Linked DNA regions of Persicobacter psychrovividus. The protein of the gene in region 1 binds, or shares a complex with, the protein of each later gene. Links are inferred from orthologs where the notes say so. Each region holds a gene or a part of one and is shown on either strand. Other genes may lie near its edges. The genes, in order: trxB and trxA.

Region 1 (9,768 bases):
ACTGATAGGCTACACCCGTAGATTTAACCATCTGCGGAATGACCGACGGCGCCGGAATGGCATCAGCGATGGTCGTCAATCGCTCGGTCTGTGTTTTGGCAACTTTCACCTTGCCCGCTTTTTCTTTTTCTGCGGATTCACAGGAAAAGGCAAGGATAGCGCCTATGAAGAAGGCGAGAATAATAGGCTTACTAAAAATATTCATAGGTCTTTGAATTAATTGGAGTAGTCGATTTTCGATTAAAAATGGACCAAAACTATTGAGGATCGAAAATGTACATGGCACGAATCTTGTCCTTTTCTAAACCGAAGGCGATACCTTCGTTATAATAAAAAATATTGGACAAATTGCTGTGCAATGCTGACGGGCCCGCAGTTCCCTTCTTAAAGTGCTGATCAAGCACCGATGCATCCTCAAAGAAGCGTACTCCATTGTCGGTCTCAATATCTTCACACAGAATTTTGTTGTAATCAGGAAAGCTACTTAATTGAATCATGACGACTTTATCATCCTTCATGAAAATTTTCTCCACAGGCAATGTCATGATAAAAACATAGTCCAGACAATAATCAAAATCAATCTTGGTTTCTGGTAAGGATTTTGGATTCGACTGTACCGAGGCGGTAAGATAATCATCATAACTGATGCGCTTCCCCTCAAAGCCCAAAATCCAGGTCACATCATCAATGGTCATCCCCAGGGTTAACTCCCCAACTCCTTTTCCAGGTCGTAAGGTTTGCCCGAGGCTGATCGAAGTTGCTCCTATCAGCAGCAGGAAGAACATAGTAAAGAATCTCATACACTTCATTAGGTTAATATAAGGTTGTATTTCGGAGTAAATATAATTAAAAATTAAATGCTTTATGCTTTTCTCCTATACAATGACGGTTATTTCATGTTTTTAAACAAAAAAAATAAGTGTTTATCCAAATTCTATTTATTTGATAAGCACATTGAACGATAATCAAACCCTCATCGCTTGATCTTATTCGTTATCAGCGAATTTTCGCTATTAACAAAAAAGACATTTCATTTTATAAGAATTAAAAAGATTACAAAAAAAGACGCAAAGAGTGAAAAACTTGAAATAAACCTCAAAAACGGCCTAAAAAGCCTTAAAACATGATAAAGATTTGGTTTAATGCTAACATCGGTCATGTTTAAATAAAAAAAAAGCTTTCACATTTGTATTGTAATCAACAGCGAAAAAAACACAAAAACCCTAACCCTCCGCTGAAAAATTTACGTTTTACTATTATATGGCACTTTTAAAACCAAAAGAAATCGCTAAAGTATTCAGCGATTCAGCTTACGAAAAAAATGGACACTCAACAGGGCGTTTGTTTTTATTATCAATTATTGGAGGCGCATTCATCGCATTAGGGTTTATGCTTGCAATCCAAATTGCTGGCGGATCCCCAAGTTTGGATCCAGGAATGAAAAGTTTCATCCTTGGTTGTACCTTCCCAGTAGGATTCATCATGTGTATGATTGGTGGCGGAGAAATCTTCACCAGTGCATGTGCAGCAATGCCGATTCCGTTTTTCCGAAAACAAACCAGCTTCCTTCCGGTGTTAAGAGTATGGGGATTGGTTTATGCAGGAAACATTGTCGGCGGAGTCTTGGTCGCTTGGTTCTTTACTAAAGAAATCGGATTCTTCCATGGTGCAGCACTTACTTATATGTTTCATATTGCGGAACACAAAGTAGGAACACTACCAAGTCAGGCAAATGAAGCACACCTTTGGGTAACATTTGTAAAAGCCGTTGGCGCAAACTGGATGGTTTGTATGGCTGCCTGGATGGCTTACTCTGCAAAGGATACTTTCAGCAAGATCTTTTGTATTTGGCTTCCAGTGATGACATTTGTCACCTTTGGGTTTGAACACTGCGTTGCAAATATGTATATTATACCTGCAGCGATTTTCTGTGGCGCTCCAATCACTTGGGGACAGTTCATCGGAAATAACCTGATTGTAGCAACATTAGGCAACATTGTCGGCGGATTTGTATTTGTGGGATTAGCCTACTGGTACATTTACCTGAAAAATGTTGATCAAAACGAAAACAAGTCAGACTCTGTAGTTACTGAAACTGGAGAGCTGCTTAACAAATAATTTAAAAATACCTTTTAAATATAAATTCCTTAGAAATGGCAGAAGTTAAAAAACTCGGCTTTAAAGAAGGTGCTTGGTCTACTACAATTGATCCAAAAAGCTTCGTAGAATTGAATATCACTCCTTATGAAGGAGATGCCTCATTCCTTGCTGGTCCAACAGAAGCAACCAAAAAACTTTGGGAAGCTTGTGCAGCAGGTATGAAAGAAGAGCGTGCGAATGACGGATGTCGTGACATCGATACGCATACAATCTCTTCTACTACAAGCCACAAAGCTGGGTACATTATTGAGGGTGAAGAGCAAATCGTAGGTCTTCAGACTGACGAATTGCTAAAGCGCGCGATGAAGCCTTACGGTGGATACCGCGTGGTTGAAAACGCTGTTAAAGAGCGTGGAATGACTGTTGATCCTCAGGTAACTGAGATCTTTAAATATGTTACTGATCACAACCAAGCGGTATTTAACGCTTATGACAAAGAGATCCGTACATTCCGTTCTAAGGGTGTATTGACTGGTTTGCCAGATAACTACGCACGTGGTCGTATAATTGGTGACTACCGTCGTTTGGCTTTATATGGTACTACTGCTTTGATTGCAGCTAAAACAGCTGATTTCAACGCTATTGAAGTATCTGGAGAGGATATCGCTCACCAAGTGCGTCTTCGCCAAGAAGTTACAATGCAAATCAATGCATTGAAAGACATCGAGGTATTGGCTGGATTCTACGGTTTCGACGTATCTGCTCCTGCAACTACTGCAAAAGAAGCTACTCAGTGGGTATACTTCGCTTACTTGGCAGCCATCAAAGAACAAGATGGTGCTGCAATGTCTTTGGGTAACGTTTCTTCTTTCTTGGACATCTTCTTCGAGAAAGATTTGGCTGACGGTACTTTGGATGAGTCAGGTGCACAAGAGATCGTTGACCACTTCGTAATGAAATTGCGTATGGTTCGTCACTTGCGTCCAGGTGCTTACGATGAGATCTTCGGTGGTGACCCAACATGGGTAACTGAGTCTATTGGTGGTCAATTCAACGACGGCCGTACTAAAGTAACAAAATCTTCATTCCGTTTCTTGCAGACATTGTACAACTTGGGACCATCTCCTGAGCCAAACTTGACTGTACTTTGGTCTGAAGCATTGCCTCAAGGTTTCAAAGAATTCTGTGCTCAGGTATCTATCGATACTTCATCTGTACAGTACGAAAATGATGACTTGATGCGTCCAAACCGCGGATCTGATGATTACGGTATCGCTTGTTGTGTATCTCAACAAACTATCGGTAAGCGTATCCAGTTCTTTGGTGCACGTACTAACCTTCCTAAGACATTGTTGTTGGCTATCAACGGCGGTCGTGAAGAAAAAGACGGTGTAACTTGTATCGAAGGTATCGAGCCATTGACTTCTGACGTATTGAACTACGACGAAGTAATGGATCGTTTCAAGAAAGCGATGGACGAAGTTGCTCGTGTATATGTGAAGTCGATGAACATCATCCACTACACTCACGATCACTACTACTACGAAAAAGCACAATTTGCATTCTTGGACACTGAGCCAGGTATCGATATGGCTTACGGTGCTGCTGGTATTTCTATCATCGCCGATTCATTGTCTGCGATTAAAAATGCTAAAGTAACTGCTGTTCGTAACGAGCAAGGTTTGGCTGTTGATTTCAAAACTGAAGGTGAATATCCTGAGTTCGGTAACGATATCGAATCTGTAGATACAATCGCTAAAGAGATCACACACTACTTCTTCGAGCAATTGAAGAAACATAAAACTTACCGTAACGCGGTTCCAACAATGTCATTGTTGACCATTACTTCAAACGTAATGTACGGTAAGAAAACGGGTGCTACTCCTGATGGCCGTAAAGCTGGTGAAGCTTTCGCTCCAGGTGCTAACCCAATGCACGGACGTGACAAAACAGGTGCTGTTGCTTCATTGAACTCTGTAGCTAAATTGGACTACAATGATGCTCAAGACGGTATCTCTAACACATTCTCTATTGTTCCTAAAGCTTTGGGTGCTGATCGTAAGGATCAAATCGTAAACTTGGTGAACATGATGGACGGTTACTTCAACGGTGAAACTGAAGCTGAAATGGCTCACCACTTGAACGTAAACGTATTGAACCGTGAAACTTTGATGGACGCTTACGAAAACCCAGAAGAATATCCTCAATTGACTATTCGTGTTTCTGGTTACGCTGTAAACTTCGTTCGTTTGTCTAAAGCACACCAATTAGAAGTTATCGCTCGTACTTTCCACGAGAACATGTAATACACTTCTTTTAATTAGCTTCGGTTAATTTGAAGATTTGCAAATTATTAAAGGCGCTCTTTTCTTCGAGCGCCTTTTTTTTGATATTTAGCATCAATTACCAATAAAACACAAACAACATGCTTCCAGAACAAGACGCCTCCCACCTCAACGTAGAAAGTCATGAATTACGTATTCATTCCATTGAATCTTTTGGAACGCATGACGGGCCAGGTATTCGATTGGTCATTTTTGCACAAGGCTGCCAGTTCCGTTGCCTATACTGCCAAAACCCTGACACGATCGATGTAAAAGGAGGTAAGTTCATTGAACTAAAAGAAATTATCCGACGTGCTAAAAACATGAAGTCATACTTCAGGGGCATCGGAGGGGTAACAATCTCAGGAGGTGAGCCATTACTACAAAGGTCTCGAATCCTTGAATTATTTAAGCTGTTGCACGAAGAAGGGATTAACACCTGCCTCGACACCAACGGCCGTGTTTTAGATCAACACACCAAAGAATTACTGGAAGAGACGGATACCGTTATGCTCGACGTGAAGCACTTTGACAATGAGTGGCACAAAAAATTAACGGGAGCATCCAACCTCACCACCCTGAAACTCGCAGAATATCGAGAAGAAACAGGAAAAACACTCTGGCTAAGATACGTATTGGTCCCAGGCTGGTCAGATCAACCAGAGCATATTGAGGCGCTTGGTCAGCACTTCAAAGACTATAAAAGCATTGAAAAAATTGAGCTTATTCCTTACCACAAATTAGGCGTAAACAAGTGGGAAGTAATGGGATGGAAATATGAATTGGAGGGCGTAGAGCCCCCTACCGAAGCAGAAACTCAACAAGCTGCTGATATTCTAAGAAAGTACTTCAAGGAAGTTAAAGTGAAATAAATATAATTTAGGGACGGTCAATTTATGGCCGTCCTTTTATTTTGTGTTTCTGTTAAAATATATAACTTAGCGAAGAATTATTTATTAAGTGATTCGCCCAACCATTTCGACAAAAATCACTTAATAAAAATACAAACCGAATAATAGTAACAAGATGAAAAAACGCCTACCCATTTTAGCCTATATTCTCCTAAGCCTAATTCCTTTTGCATTAAAGGCACAGGAGCTCACCCCCACCGCCTCCGAAAGTGTGATCCAAATAACTTTCCACAATCTAAAAGATCAGCCTTACAGTGGCGCTATTAAACTGGAGCATCTTCACACCCATGAGGTATACAGCATGCAAGCAGATGCCCGAGGCGTGGTAATCGGAAAGGTACCCACAGGAGGCCATTATTGGATTAGCACCGAGCTGTCCAACAAAATTGAAAAGGTCAGCCTTCCAAAAAAAGAAAATCAACGGTACTTTACCGCTATTCAGCTTCCGTTTTACAATGACGGCCAACTGATGCCAACCAGCAACAGTGCGGTGCTCAAAATGACGGTCTTTGATGAAGCCAACAATAAAATCAGTCACCAACCCGTATTTCTGAAAGAGCAGAACTCAGGAAAAAGCCGAAAAATGGAAACCAACCAGGAAGGGGTGATTAACACGCTAATTCCTAAAGGACACGCTTTTGATGTACTGACAGCCAACAAGAAAAAAATAGGTGTCGTGGATAGCCGAAAGCTTGAAATGATACAATTATCCGTAAGAGGATACTAAAAAAAAGAGCGACAATCTACCTCAGAAAGTCGCTCTTTTTTTATGTTGATATTTTCAGACTAAGATCAAATCAAGTCAAAAACATCATCCACCCCCATTAATCGAGTGGTGGTAAAACCTTCAGCATATTGCACACCAATATGTTGACCATACTCACGCCCTCGGGCATTGAGGAACTCTACAAAAGCAGGCGTAGAAATAAAGGTTTGGTCTTCGGCATTACCGTCAGCGGTATCGCCCGTGAAAAACTGAGAGGAAAATGCCTTTACTGCCGCCATTTTCACATCCCATACCTCTGAGCAATCCACCACAAAATCAGGAGCAATGTAATTACTCTGAATATACTGATATACAGCCTTGGGGCGCCATGCTTCCTGCGTATGCCCTTCATCAAAAGTTTCTATCTTCTTTAAGCCCGCAAGAAAACAGGACACGGTTGCCAGCTCGCCACCTTTCTGATGATCAGGGTGACGGTCTTCCTTCGCGTTACAAAACACCACTTCAGGCTTGTATTTTCTCAGCATACGGATAACTTCCATCTGATGGGCCTGATCGTTGGTAAAAAAGCCGTCAGCAAATTGAAGGTTCTCCCGAACTGCCAGCCCCATAATCTCCGCTGAAGCGCGGGCCTCACGGTCTCGTATTTCTGCGCTACCCCGCGTACCCAACTCTCCTCTTGTAAAATCAACAATCCCTACGGATTTACCCGCGCGAATGTGTTTTACAATCGTTCCTGAGCAGGAAAGTTCTGCATCGTCAGGATGTGCGGCCAATACTAATATATCCAGTTTCATTATCTAACTCGAATTGTTTTTCCGACTCTAAGTACGCTACTTCGTTTCATTCCGTTGAGTCTGCAAATTTTTGTAACAGAAGTATGGTACCTTCTCGCAATATGACTCAATGTATCACCTCGACGAATCCGATGGTGTACAACCTTACGAACCTCTTTCAGATAGGCAAAGGTTTGAGGGGTCACTTCCATAATCCTGTATTTGAGCTGCAACTGCTGATCAATATCTACCACTGTCATGGGGTCTATGGGCATTCCTCTATACCTGATCTCAAAATGCAAATGAGAACCCGATGAACGCCCTGTGCTTCCACCCAGCCCGATTACCTCGCCAGCCTTTACTTCCTGACCTGGAACAACCAGACGTTTGGAGAGGTGGCCATAAAGGGTCTCTAAGCCATTGGAGTGACGCACCAATACATAATAGCCATATCCGCGGCGATCATATTTTGCCATACGCACCACTCCATCAAAAGCGGATACGATGGTATCACCTGTCTGCACCTTCAAATCGGTACCATAATGCCAACGATAGCGACGCATCCCAAAATTGGAAGTGATGTGCGTTTTCTTAGCTATAGGAGACACATAGGGGTGCCTTTCATCATACAACGGTAACTCCAAAGTATCGCGGAACTTGGTTCCATCGTACTGATACGGGTTTAGATTTACTGTTGACCAGGAAGAAAAGAAGTCCTGACTCTCTAAGAAAAAACATGGAATTTCAACTGATCCGATGTGGGTACGGCATTCCTCGTCGTAATCAAAACGGGAAGGCAAAGGTTTTTGTAATTCAGCAAGTTCGAGAGAATCAAACACGTAGGAGAAATCATCAAGATCCTCCATTTCTTTTTGATAAGCCTCATCTTTCCACGTAGCATTCAGTACAGAATCGGGAATATAGACCGTCTCTACTTTATGCTTCTTTTTGAACTTAAAAAAATCCCAAAAAGAGTGCTTTTGGGATTTTTGAGCCATTGCAGGCATAGCGACTGCAATGGCAAAAATCATGATTAAATAACTTCTTTTCACGCTTATTTTTCTGGTGTAAGTTCCATCTCTTTTTCTGCCAAGAAACGTTCAGCATCCAAGGCTGCCATACATCCACTACCCGCAGCAGTAACTGCCTGACGGTATAGTTTATCCTGTGCATCACCTGCGGCAAATACGCCCTCTACATTCGTTTTGGATGTTCCTGCTTCGGTGATAATGTAACCAGCCTCATCAGTATTAACATAGTTTTTGAAGATATCGGTATTCGGTTTATGACCAATAGCAACAAAAAATCCTGAAACCTCAATTTCAGATTTTTCTTTCGTTACATTATTGATCAATCTAACCCCTGTAACACCTTCTTCATTCCCTAAAACCTCGTCAGTTGAAGAGTTCCAAAGCACTTCAATATTTGGTGTTTTATCTACACGAGCTTGCATAATTTTCGATGCGCGCATTTCATCACGGCGAACAATCAAATAGACTTTGTTGGCCAATTTGGATAAATAGGTCGCTTCTTCAGCAGCAGTATCACCGCCACCAACTACGGCAACATCTTGCCCACGGTAGAAGAATCCATCACAAACAGCACAGGCAGATACCCCACGTCCATTGTATTCATCCTCAGAAGGCAATCCCAGCCATTTCGCCGAAGCACCTGTAGAGATGATGACCGACTTAGCGGTAATCTCATGTGATTCATCAATAACCACTTTATGAGGGTAAGAAGAAAAGTCCACAGATGTAGCAATACCTGTGCGGATATCTGTTCCGAATCGTTGTGCCTGACTCATGAAATCCATCATCATCGTTGGGCCATTGATTCCTTCTGGGTAGCCAGGAAAGTTCTCCACATCATTAGTGATCGTCAATTGACCACCAGGCTGAATTCCCTGATACATTACGGGCTGCAAACCAGCTCTTGAAGCATAAATAGCGGCAGTGTAACCTGCAGGTCCTGATCCGATGATTAAAACATCAATAGATTCTGTAGTCATGTTGATATAATTTAGTTTTTTATTATAAGCATTTCAATGGCTCAAATATCGGAAGAATTCTACAAAAAAAAGGTCTCTATAGAGACCTTTTAACATTGAATATTTTGATATGCTATAAGCGATATTAACCTAAATAAGGTTTAAGTGCTTTGCTTCTCGAAGTATGTCTTAAACGACGAATCGCTTTTTCTTTAATCTGACGCACACGCTCACGTGTCAGGTTGAATTTCTCCCCGATTTCTTCCAAGGTCATGGCTTGCTCGCCATTCAATCCGAAGTAAAGAGAAATAACATCTGCCTCACGTTGCGTAAGTGTAGAAAGTGCTCGTTGTACCTCGCGGCGCAAAGAATCACTGATCAATTCTGAGTCAGGAGTATCTTCTGTATCATTTTCCAATACATCCAACAGGCTGTTTTCTTCCCCTTGAACGAAAGGTGCATCAACAGATACATGACGACCCGAGATTTTCAGTGTATCAACCACCTCAGAGGTATTGACATCCAAAACTTCCGCCAATTCTTCTGGAGAAGGCTCACGCTCGAAACGTTGCTCCAATTCAGAGAATGTTTTAGAAATTTTGTTTAGGGACCCAACACGGTTCAAAGGTAAACGGACGATACGAGACTGCTCTGCCAAAGCTTGCAGAATCGACTGTCTGATCCACCATACTGCGTAGGAGATAAATTTGAAACCACGAGTTTCATCAAAGCGCTGTGCGGCTTTAATCAAACCAAGGTTTCCTTCATTAATCAAATCACCTAAAGACAAGCCTTGATTTTGGTATTGTTTAGCTACCGATACTACGAAACGAAGATTGGCTTTGGTTAATTTCTCCAATGCCATTTGATCTCCTTCACGAATACGCTTAGCTAACGTAACCTCCTCCTCTGGGGTCAATAAGTCTACCTTACCAATTTCCTG
Region 2 (6,309 bases), 1.9 Mb from region 1 along the record:
ATTCTAAGAAAATGTTCCCTTGTTCAGCATTGTTGGATGGCGAGTATGGTCTTTCTGACCTTTGTATCGGTGTTCCGGTAATTATCGGTAAAAACGGTATCGAGCAAATCGTAGAGGTTGCTTTGAATGAAGACGAAAAAGCAAAATTGACTGCTTCAGCGGAAGGCGTGAAGAAAACCAATGGTCTTTTGACACAGGAAGCTTAATTTTAGCTTAAAAAAATAAATTGATAAAGCTCACCCATTGTGGTGGGCTTTTTTACTTTTGCAGCATGAAGAAGATTGTTTTAGCCTTAGGAATGCTTTGTGCTCAGCAGGCATTTGCGCAGGATCTGAACCATATGCAGTGGTTCAATGAACCTGCTCAGTGGAGCATCAAAAATCAGGAGTTGAAAATGCAGGTTACTCCGCAGTCAGATTATTGGGTAAAAACCCATTATGGCTTTACCGTTGACGATGGCCCATTTTTATATACCCTTCGGGGAGGAGAGTTTGAAACTTCGGTAAAGATTGAGGGGGCTTATAAATCCCGCTATGACCAAATGGGCTTGATGTTGCGGGTAGATGAAAAGCACTGGATTAAAACGGGCATTGAATACGTTGATGGGGTTTATCATTTCAGTGTAGTGACCACCAATGGTGTCAGCAGCTGGGGAGTAACCGCCCTCAAGGAAAAACCAGATGCCATTTGGATTAAAGCAACGCGTCGCCGAGATGGGGTGGAAATTTTCTATTCTACGGACGGTAAAAACTATGCCATGGCTGGCCTCTCCTATTTGCCCGAGCAGGTGCCTGTTAAGGTTGGAATGATGGCCGCAAGCCCTGATGGTGATGGATTTGAGGCAACTTTCAAGGATTTCAAGGTGAAGCATCTCGCAGATGAGCGCCGGCTGGAATGGCTGAAGGATCATCAGTAGGATGTTTTTTTAACCACAGATTTCCATTTCGTAGGGGGCTGTCGCGCAACTTGATTGTAGTTTATATCATCAAATAATATTTCGTTTTGGTAGGGTCAGACCCGTGTATCTGACCGAAACAATCATTATAACGTTAGTTTCGGGCGAACACGTGGGATCGCCCGCACCAAATAGAATAAAGTTTTGTAGGGCAATTTTAAATTACGGTTATGCAATAGCCCCTGATAGGTCTTATGATTTGCTATCACGAGAGGGACTCTCGCGATAGGGTAGGTTTATGCAAAATAAAAAATCATGGTAATCCTGTAAATCAAGGTAATCATGGTCTAAAACACCAACCCAATTTATCTGCGGATCGAAAATCAGGACACAAAAAAAACCACGCCCAAAAGCGTGGTTTCAGTGTTTTATATCGACGGTAGCTTACAGCTGAGCGTCCAATTTAGCCGCTAAAGCTGTTTTGGCTGCAACACCAACTTGCTTGTCTACAACTTCGCCATTTTTGAATACCAACAAAGTTGGGATAGAACGAATACCGAATTGTCCTGGAGTAGATGGGTTAGCATCAACATCCATTTTACCGATTACTGCTTTACCTTCGTACTCACCCGCCAATTCCTCAACTACTGGCCCAATCATTTTACATGGTCCACACCATTCAGCCCAAAAGTCAACCAATACTGGCGTGTCGCTGTTGATGATTTCTTGGAAGTTTGCGTCGGTAATTTCAATAGCTTTACCCATAGTAGTAAAATTAATTTTTTATGTATTAGATTTTAAATGCTTTAGATAATCAAATGTACGCTGAACACGCCCAAAGGGATTGTCAGCTAACAGGCATTTACGTGTTTTGTAGTCATAAATCAGACCAAGCTCAAAAGCCTGCCTTTCTGTCAGTTATAGATGACATTAGGCCTTACAAACCACGCAGGCGGTTAATTGTAATTTGATACCCCAAATATTGTCATTCTAAATTACAAAATAAATTTTATTTTATACTCTTTGCTAATGAGTCTATAAGGCTTTTCAATCAGAGATTTTTTTAAGCCTCAGCAAGCTGCTTTTCAACTGCTGAATTCCCTATCTTTGTTTTTGAAAAAGTTTTTTCGGGGGTAATTCACTCTTTTACAGGGTTTTGTTGTTGTTCTTTTGAGCGGGAGATTTTTTTTCAAATCTTCATGCAACCATTTGCCCCCTGCGATCATCATGTAGGTGAACATCCTGAAATTTATGCTATATCATTTACCCCATGTTTTTACGTTTTAAGCCAAAATCTAAAGAGGATCGCCTCTTGGAGGGCTGCCGAAAGGGCGACCCTCAGCAGCAGCGATTGCTCTATGAGCAAGTGGCCCCGCAGATGCTGTCGGTTTGCCGACGCTATGTGGCGGATGCTCAGGAGGCGGAAAGCGTCATGGTACAGGGGTTTCTGAAGGTGTTCGAGTGTATTGATTCTTTTAGTGGTGAAGGGAAGCTGCAGGCATGGATTCGCAAAATTATGGTGAACGAATGCCTGATGTACCTGAGAAAGGAAAAGCGAGCGGTGCTTTTTGTGGAGGTGGAAGAAGCATCCCATGAAGCCCCTTTGCAAGCAGACAGTGACCTGCAAGCGGATGAACTGATGATGCTTATTGAGCAGTTGCCTACAGGTTACCGAACGGTTTTTAACCTGTATGCCATAGAGGGCTTTAGTCATCAGGAAATCGCTGACCAACTTGAGATCAGTATCAATACCTCAAAGTCACAGCTGAGCCGTGCACGACAACTGCTTCAGCAACAAATAAAAGCATTGGAAAAAATTGAAATAAAGGGAAATGGAAATTTTTGATCAAGAATTCAAGGATAAATTATCCCAGCACGAAACCCCACCTTCTGCTGAGGCATGGAGCCAAATTGCTATGGGGCTTCAGCAAAAGTCTTCCTCGAGAAGGGGCATGCCTTACTGGCGGGTGGCAGCAAGTTTATTGCTGTTGCTGAGTTTTGTTGGCGGGGGCTATTATTTATCATTAAGAACGGTGCTGCGGCAGGTGCCGATGCTGAGCCAGCAGGTGGAGGACACCAAGGTGGAGCAGAAGCACCAGCTGATTAAGCCTGATGTTTCAGCCTTGGCGACCAACATTTCGAAGGCAGAAACCACCACGCCGAGCCGTGGAGCCACGGAAATTGCGGCAGCAGTGCCAAAGAAGGCACACAAGCGACCGCAACACAGGGCACCGAAAATAGCGAAAGCAAGGCCAACGCCCGTGAAGGAACGGGCTGTGGTAAAGGCCCTTCCTGTTCAGACCCTCGCGATGGCTGCGCCTGAACCTGTAAAAATTGAAATGCATACTGAAGTGGCATTGGAAGAGGTGGAAAAAGTGATTGCGGCACCTGCGGCAGCGTCAGACGAGTCACTTTTGGCGATGGAGGAAAGCTTGCCCGATCAGCGGAGTGGTGTAGCGGTGACGATCACCTATATTCCTTCCGAAGAAAAACCGATCGACAAAGTGAAAGGCTTTTTGGAAAAGAAGTGGAACCAACGTCAGGACGGCGAGCAATTTATCGCCAAACAATTTTCAAAACTTAGAAGAAGATAACAACCTTATAATTCATACTCATGGACAATCAATATCGCAAAATCGTATTTTGCCTCATTTGCTGTGTTTATTTTTCGGTGCAGGCCCTGGCCTCAGGCACCTCACCAGTAACCGACACCCTCAAGGTGGAAACCAATAAAGGGGCGAAAATCTTGATCATCGCCAATGATAAAGAGGCCTTGAAAGAGCTGAAAGTACTTGACGTCAATCAGATTCTGCAAGATATGGACGTGGCGGCAGACTCGGTCAAAAAGGAGAAACTGGTGATTAAAAAGACTGATGACACTTATCTGAGGGCTGAAAATACCCTTGAGCCTTTCGATGCACCGCTTGAAGATCATTCCGATGAGGCTTTCAGAAAGCGCGGGAAGAAATATCAGAAACAGCCTGTGAAAGAGAAGAAACGGTTGATTATCCATTACGGAAAGGATTCTGAGATGAACAAGGATCTTGAGGCCCAAGGAGCGATGCGCTTTGATAATGACGAAGGCATGGGCATTTATTGGGGCGAGAAATACAAGATGGAGATTAATAAAAAGTACCGTGATAAGCCCGCCAAACGTCGCTCTTATGGCTATGGCCTGATAGATTTCGGCGGAAACAACTGGCTGGAAGATGGCAAGACGGTCAGTGGAAATCAACCTTATAACGTAAGACCGTGGGGGTCGTGGTATGTGGGGCTTGGAGGAGGTTATATGCTGATGCTTGGCAACCATTTTGGGTTTGATTTTTCCACCAGCATTTCATGGTATAACTTCAAGTTTCAGGATGCTACTGTTCGGTTGGTCAAAGGGCCTGACGAGCTGGAATTTGTTCATGAAACGGCGCCAAATATCAGTTCTATCAAATCTAAACTGACGGTGCCTTACATTAACGCTTCGTTTATTCCGACTTTTAAAATTGGTCCTCGCTATCGTGGGTTAAGTATTGGTGCAGGGGTTTATGGCGGTTACCGAATAGGGGCGCACACCAAAGTAAAGCAAAAAGTGGACGGCTCTACCAATAAGCCGAAAAGTCATAAGGATTTTTATCTTGAAAACCTGCGCTACGGTCTCCGTGCGCAGTTGGGTTGGGAAGACAGCCAGTTCTTTGTGGCTTACGACCTGAACCCGATCTTTCAGAAAGATCATGCACCTGAGCTGAATGCTTTCACCATAGGGGTAACTTTCCAGATCAGATAAACGAATTGTTGTTATTCTTAGCATAGCGCCACAGCCCTCCATGATCGTCTGATCTTCTATCCGAAGTTTAGGCAGATGACTACTGAATTCGCTCCAAACAGAACGGATTGGTGTAAAAATTAATCGTGGGGACAAAACTATTGTGTAAATATTGAGCGTTGTGGCTTTAGTGACTGAAGGATTCTTACGATTGCTGAAATAATTTATCCTTAAAGAAGCCATGTTCCTTGCATGGCTTTTTTACTTTTGAGAGAAACAAGCCGCTTCGTTATTTATGTTCGATTTCCGATTACAAGTTTTTGAAATGGTGGTTAGGCTGAAAAGCTTTACCGCGGCAGCACATGCCCTTTTTGTGAGTCAGCCTGCAATTTCCAAACATATTAAAGCCCTGGAGGAACATTGGGGCATACCGTTATTTATCCGTCGTGGGAATGAGATACAGCTGACTGCGGCTGGCGAGCGGCTGCATGAGCATGTGATGGGCATTATGCAAAAGTATGCGCAAATGGATTTTGCCATGCAGGAGTTTAAAGGATCGTATAGCGGAACACTTCGGATAGCGGCCAGTACCACCATTGCACAATATATTTTGCCAAAATACCTTTCTGAATTTAAGGCGCAGCATCCTGAAATAATTATTCACCTTGAAAGTGGCAATACAACGGAGGTGGAAAACCTGGTCAGGCAAAATCAGGTGGATTTTGGGCTGTCTGAGGGAGATACTTTTCACCACGGACTGAAATATGATGACCTGTGGCAGGACGACCTGCTGATGGTCTGCAGAAAAGGGAGCCAATGGAAAAAACAATGGGAGGCCAAAGGGCTTGAGGCATTGCCGAAAATGCCTTTTGTATTCAGGGAAACAGGCTCTGGTACGTTGGTTGTTATTGAGCATTATCTGCAAAATAAGGGCGTGCGGTTGAATCAGATGAACATTCAAATGATGTTGGGCAGTACAGAGGCCATCAAGTCTTATTTACGCCATACAGATGTTTGCGCATTTTTACCGCAGTGTGCTATTGAAGATGAGTTGCTGCATCGGTTGGAAATAATAGACGCCAAACAATGGCATATCAAACGCCCGCTTTTTTTGGTACAACATGGGCAACAGGCACTCTCGGATTTAGGCGGACTCTTCCTTCGCTTTTTAAAGTCATAACCTGTGGTTATTTTGAATAAAGATTTAGCATAACTTTTATTCATGCCTTTTTTCTTCTTTTGTAATGTCGCTTCGACACAGGAATCAAAAGAAGAATACATGAACACATTAACAATAGCGGCTAAGCCTGATCAGAAAAAAATCCTTTGGTGGGTGGTCGGCTTGTTTTGCCTTTCACCCATCTGCAGCCCTTTTATCGCACTGATTCTCGGCATGCTGCTGTCTAATTTTGTCAGTACCTCTTATCAGGCCAAATCGCATAAATGGACTAAAATACTGCTTAATACCGCAATTGTAGGTATGGGCTTTGGGATGTCGTTCAAAGAAGCCATGGCTATTGGAGGGGAAGGATTTGGCATAACAGCCATTACCATCAGCGTAACACTCGTGCTTGGTTTAATCTTTACAAAGGTTTTTAAACTCGAAAAAGAAGCAGGTTTATTGATTGCCTGTGGAACGGCCATTTGTGGAGGTAGCGCC

Evidence for each region.
Region 2: the proteins of trxB (region 1) and trxA are in contact, whole or in part, in a crystal structure (PDB 1F6M), measured with the Escherichia coli proteins. The link is inferred for Persicobacter psychrovividus from one-to-one orthologs.

The regions. Positions count from the first base shown.
Region 1 is NZ_AP025292.1:1,138,361-1,148,128, reverse strand. Bases 6,869-9,768 are described here. They hold trxB (thioredoxin-disulfide reductase), read right to left. Parts: upstream 8,847-9,768; coding sequence 7,890-8,846; downstream 6,869-7,889. Other genes in these bases: AABK40_RS05165 (sigma-70 family RNA polymerase sigma factor), read right to left, coding at 8,971-9,768; AABK40_RS05175 (peptidoglycan DD-metalloendopeptidase family protein), read right to left, coding at 6,869-7,866. Outside these bases: AABK40_RS05210 (hypothetical protein), read right to left, coding at 1-205; AABK40_RS05205 (hypothetical protein), read right to left, coding at 258-800; AABK40_RS05200 (formate/nitrite transporter family protein), read left to right, coding at 1,261-2,118; pflB (formate C-acetyltransferase), read left to right, coding at 2,154-4,406; pflA (pyruvate formate-lyase-activating protein), read left to right, coding at 4,526-5,296; AABK40_RS05185 (hypothetical protein), read left to right, coding at 5,451-6,062; bacillithiol biosynthesis deacetylase BshB1, read right to left, coding at 6,128-6,856; more of AABK40_RS05175, read right to left, coding at 6,856-6,868.
Region 2 is NZ_AP025292.1:3,024,415-3,030,723, reverse strand. Bases 1-2,908 are described here. They hold trxA (thioredoxin), read right to left. Parts: upstream 1,661-2,908; coding sequence 1,340-1,660; downstream 1-1,339. Other genes in these bases: AABK40_RS13060 (hypothetical protein), read left to right, coding at 2,728-2,908; AABK40_RS13065 (RNA polymerase sigma factor), read left to right, coding at 2,166-2,741; AABK40_RS13075 (DUF1349 domain-containing protein), read left to right, coding at 272-916; AABK40_RS13080 (malate dehydrogenase), read left to right, coding at 1-206. In the rest of the region: more of AABK40_RS13060, read left to right, coding at 2,909-3,489; AABK40_RS13055 (hypothetical protein), read left to right, coding at 3,510-4,670; AABK40_RS13050 (LysR substrate-binding domain-containing protein), read left to right, coding at 4,945-5,829; AABK40_RS13045 (YeiH family protein), read left to right, coding at 5,929-6,309. UniProt on the Escherichia coli protein: Participates in various redox reactions through the reversible oxidation of its active center dithiol to a disulfide and catalyzes dithiol-disulfide exchange reactions.